One region of the Romboutsia sp. 1001216sp1 genome, then DNA from elsewhere that is predicted to be linked to it. Evidence: riboswitches for the same ligand, from Rfam matches in the RefSeq annotation. Region 1 holds a riboswitch; the other holds the start of a gene.
The links. Region 1 has a riboswitch for thiamine pyrophosphate ahead of thiC (phosphomethylpyrimidine synthase ThiC). Riboswitches for the same ligand answer to the same signal wherever they lie in the genome.

Region 1 (2,213 bases):
ATTAAGTATGTAACTAATTATCTGCTCTTAATAAATTTAAGTCTTTACCACTCATTATTTTATTCATATTTCTCATAGAACACATCTTACCGCACATTGTACAGCTATCATCATGTTTAGGAGTTGACTCTTTTCTATATCTTCTAGCTTTTTGTGGGTCAATAGCAAGTTCAAACATTTTTTCCCAATCAAGTTCTTGTCTAGCTTTACTCATTTGATTATCTATATCTCTAGATTTAGGAATTTTCTTTGCGATATCTGCAGCATGAGCAGCTATTTTAGTAGCTATAATACCTTCTTTAACATCATCTAAGTTAGGTAGTCTTAAATGTTCTGCTGGGGTTACATAACATAAAAAGTCAGCTCCATAACTAGCAGCTAAGGCACCTCCAATAGCACTTGTTATATGATCATATCCAGGGGCTATATCTGTAACTATAGGACCTAGCACATAAAATGGTGCACCATGACAAAGTTTCTTTTCAAGTAACATATTAGACTCAATTTCATCTAATGACATATGTCCAGGACCTTCTATTATTACTTGAACATTTCGTTTCCACGCTCTTAGAGTAAGTTCACCTAATATCATTAATTCTTTTATTTGACAAGCATCTGAAGAGTCATTTATAGACCCAGGTCTTAGAGCATCTCCAAGGCTTAATGTTAAGTCATATTCTTCGCATATATCAAGTAATTCATCAAAGTATTCATAAAAAGGGTTCTCACGTTGGTTAAGCTCCATCCAAGCATACATTAAAGAACCGCCTCTAGATACTATATTAGTAAGTCTTTTGTTTCTTTTAAAAACAGATGCAGTTTCTTTGTTTATACCAGCATGTACAGTAACGAAGTCTACACCATCATTTGCATGATTTCTTACTACATCTAAAAATTCTTTAGCAGTTATATCTTTTAATTCTTTATCGTAAAAACCAACAGCATCGTATATAGGAACAGTTCCTATCATAGCATTAGAAGATGATATAAGTTTTTTTCTAAATTCTTTGGTTTTACCAAAAGAACTTAAATCCATTATAGCTTCGGCTTTCATATCTAATGCCAAATTAACCTTTTTCATCTCTTCATCAATATCACAACAATCTTTTGATATACCTAAATTTACATTTATTTTGGTTCTTAGATTTTCGCCTACACCTTCAGGATTTAAAGATTTATGATTTTTATTAGCAGGTATTGCTACTTTACCTTTAGATATTAGCTCTCTCAAAATATTAACATCCATATTTTCTTTTTTTGCTACTATTTCCATTTCTTTAGTAATTATCCCCTTTTTAGCAGCATCCATTTGAGTAGTATACATCATATTAAAATCCCCCTTATTATATTTTAATAAATAAAAAAAGCCTTACCATAAGGCAAAGCTTCTCAAAATATGTATTAATAAATAGACTATATTTGTTTTATAGCTATTAATAAACACAAAAGTAACTTTCCTACGGTAGTATAAACTACATCAGGTTCGAAGGGTTAATGAATTTATCATTTCTCAGCCTAAAAGGCACCCCTAGTTAGATATCTTTTCAAAAACATTGTAGTTCTTTATTTATGTATTGTAAAGAAATTTTTTGTACTTATAAAAACGGAAAGGCACCTATCAAAAGATAAGTGCCTTTATTTGGGCTAGCGTAATACTTATATAAAATATAAGTTCCCACTTAACTTAAGAATATCATAATGAATATTATTTGTAAATAAAAAAAGCAATTATAAAAAATTATCAATGCCTTATGTGTTGAAAAAACTATATATTAAAAAGAATAAAAAAAATAAAATATAATAATAGATTAAGAATACTTTTATTGGTGTATATACAATATATAGTATTTGGTTTAAATATTATATCTATAAGTGGTAGATAATGATTAGTAAAACATTAAATAAAAGGTGGGAAAAATGAACTGGATAGAACTAAATAATCAAGTCATAATAAAAAATAAAGAAGGAAAATATCAATTAGAAAAAGATAAAGAAGCATTATACAGTTATATAAATGAATATATAAAACCTAGAACAAAGGTATTTAATAGTCTTGAAGAAAGGCTATCATATTTAATAGATAATAATTACTATTCTAAAGAAGTAATAGAAAGATATGATATAGACTTTATAAAAGAAGTAGAAAGAATCATAAAAAATTATGGATTTAAATTTAATTCATATATGAGTGCAAATAAGTTTTATCAAAACTA
Region 2 (2,213 bases), on a different contig from region 1:
AAGTTGCTAGAGCTATAATTATATGTAAATCCACATCATACTCAAATACATAAGAACAAGCATTATCTAAAGCATGAAATAATATACAAAGCCAAATGCTATTAGTTTCCATGTATATGTAAGTAAGTACAAAAGAAGAAGCAATACAACTAAGAGCAAATGGAATAAAACTAGTATGTTGTTGTGGTGTACCAACTACAAACCATAAAGGTAGATGCCATAAGGACCAAATAATACCTATTATTAGAGAACTTTTAAAAGGAGAATATTTCTTTAGTAATTTAGGAAGTAAAAAACCTCTCCATCCTATTTCCTCTAATCCTCCCCCAAATATCATTATAGGAGTTAACCAACTTAAAAATATTAATGGGGATTTTAGTAAGGCACCATAGCCTCTAAACATTTCAACTACTATATATGGAACGGTCCAAAGTATTAAAGCGGCAATAATAACATATAAATATTCCTTTAGACTCCTGTTTGCATTTACACAGTTCCTTAAAAATCTATCAAATTCATCTTTAGACAAAAACTTTTTAGCGGTAATTAATCCAGCTAAAGCAGGAGAATACCCTGAAAGTGCATAAAATAACATAAAAATAGGAGAACCATATATTAAAATATTGAGTTGTGTTGTAGATATAGTTACTGTAAATCCAATTATACAAAAAAGTATTAGTACTATAAAAAAGTACTTTGTATCTTTTGAAATCAATTTTTTTCGCCTCCGAATTTTTTATAAGAATTAATTTATAGAATAATTCAAAGTATATTGAAATTATTGAATAACTATATAATTATTATACATAAGAAATCTAACTAATTTAATAGGGAAATTAAATAAAATTCGTATAATAAATATATATATAGTTTATTTATAAACTAATAATTTGTTGATTATGAAAATACATTGTGCTACACTCAACTTGTAAAAATAAATAAAAGCTAGGGGAGCTATGATTGGATAGCTGAGAAGTAAAGCCATAACTTTCAGACTCTAAGAACCTGATTAAGATAATTCTTACGTAGGGAAGCTCGTATATTTTAATGTACCTAGATTTTTAGTTAAATAAGGCGCTCTCTATAAAAAGAGAGTGCTTTTTTAATGCTATTAAAGTTAAATTTATATAATTATTTTTATATCTTATAAAAGATAATCCTTAAAAGGAGGAAATGTAAGTGAAGGTAAATGGGGAAGAGTTTGAATTTAAATCAGATATGACAATATCAAAGTTATTAGAAGATATTGGAGTAAAAAAAGATAGCGTAGTAGTAGAGATAAATTTAAACATAATTGAAAATAATCAATACGATAGCTATATACTAAGAGAAGAAGATGTTATAGAAGTCATAAGGTTTGTTGGAGGGGGATAAGATGCAACTTTTTATAAATGAGCTACTTGTAAATATTGATGAAGATATAGTTACAGTAGATAAAGTTAAAGAAAAATATAAAAAAGATGCAGATATAATAATACTAAATGGTCATCCAGTAGATGCATATGTAGATTTAGAATTATATGAAAATGATAGAGTTACATTAATAAAAAGGGGTGAAATTCCAAAATTTGAAGAATTAGAAAATCTTATGGTTAGCAGACATACTCCAAATGTTCACTACAAATTAAAAAATGGAAAAGTAGCAATATTAGGTATTGGTGGATTGGGTTCAAATATAGCTATATCTTTAGCTAGAATAGGCGTAGGAACATTAATACTAGCAGACTTTGATATAGTAGAACCATCTAATTTAAATAGACAACAATATTTTATAAATGATATAGGAAAATATAAAACCGAGGCACTTAAAAATAATATAGAAAATATTAATCCATTTATAGAAGTTGAAACTATAAACAAAATAATAGATTCATCAAATATACATGAATTTGGGAACGTAGATATAATAATAGAGGCTTTTGATAATCCAAAGTACAAAGCAGAAATTGCAAATAACATTTTAACTAAAATGAGAGATAAATATTTAATATCCTCATCTGGAGTGGCAGGATATTATGATTCTAACATAATAAAAACAAGAAAAATCAGAGATAAATTTTACATATGTGGAGATGAGATAAATGAAGCTAAAGAAGGTGATGGGCTTATGGCACCAAGGGTGGCTATATGTGCTAATCACATGGCTAATTTAGCAACAAAAATATTGATAGAAGACAAATAAGATTATGTGGGGGATAAAAATGGATAAATTA

Region 2: it holds a riboswitch for thiamine pyrophosphate, as region 1 does, so the genes downstream of both, thiS (sulfur carrier protein ThiS) here and thiC (phosphomethylpyrimidine synthase ThiC) in region 1, are expected to answer to the same signal.

What each region holds. Positions count from the first base shown of each region.
Region 1 is NZ_JBDPHA010000002.1:17,861-20,073, forward strand. It holds gene thiC (phosphomethylpyrimidine synthase ThiC) at 14-1,327, opposite strand; TPP riboswitch at 1,438-1,540, opposite strand; gene nrdE (class 1b ribonucleoside-diphosphate reductase subunit alpha) at 1,918-2,213, shown strand, end outside.
Region 2 is NZ_JBDPHA010000003.1:35,337-37,549, reverse strand. It holds gene ABHC41_RS04520 (type II CAAX endopeptidase family protein) at 1-715, opposite strand, end outside; TPP riboswitch at 938-1,049, shown strand; gene thiS (sulfur carrier protein ThiS) at 1,180-1,374, shown strand; gene thiF (sulfur carrier protein ThiS adenylyltransferase ThiF) at 1,376-2,182, shown strand; gene ABHC41_RS04505 (thiazole synthase) at 2,202-2,213, shown strand, end outside.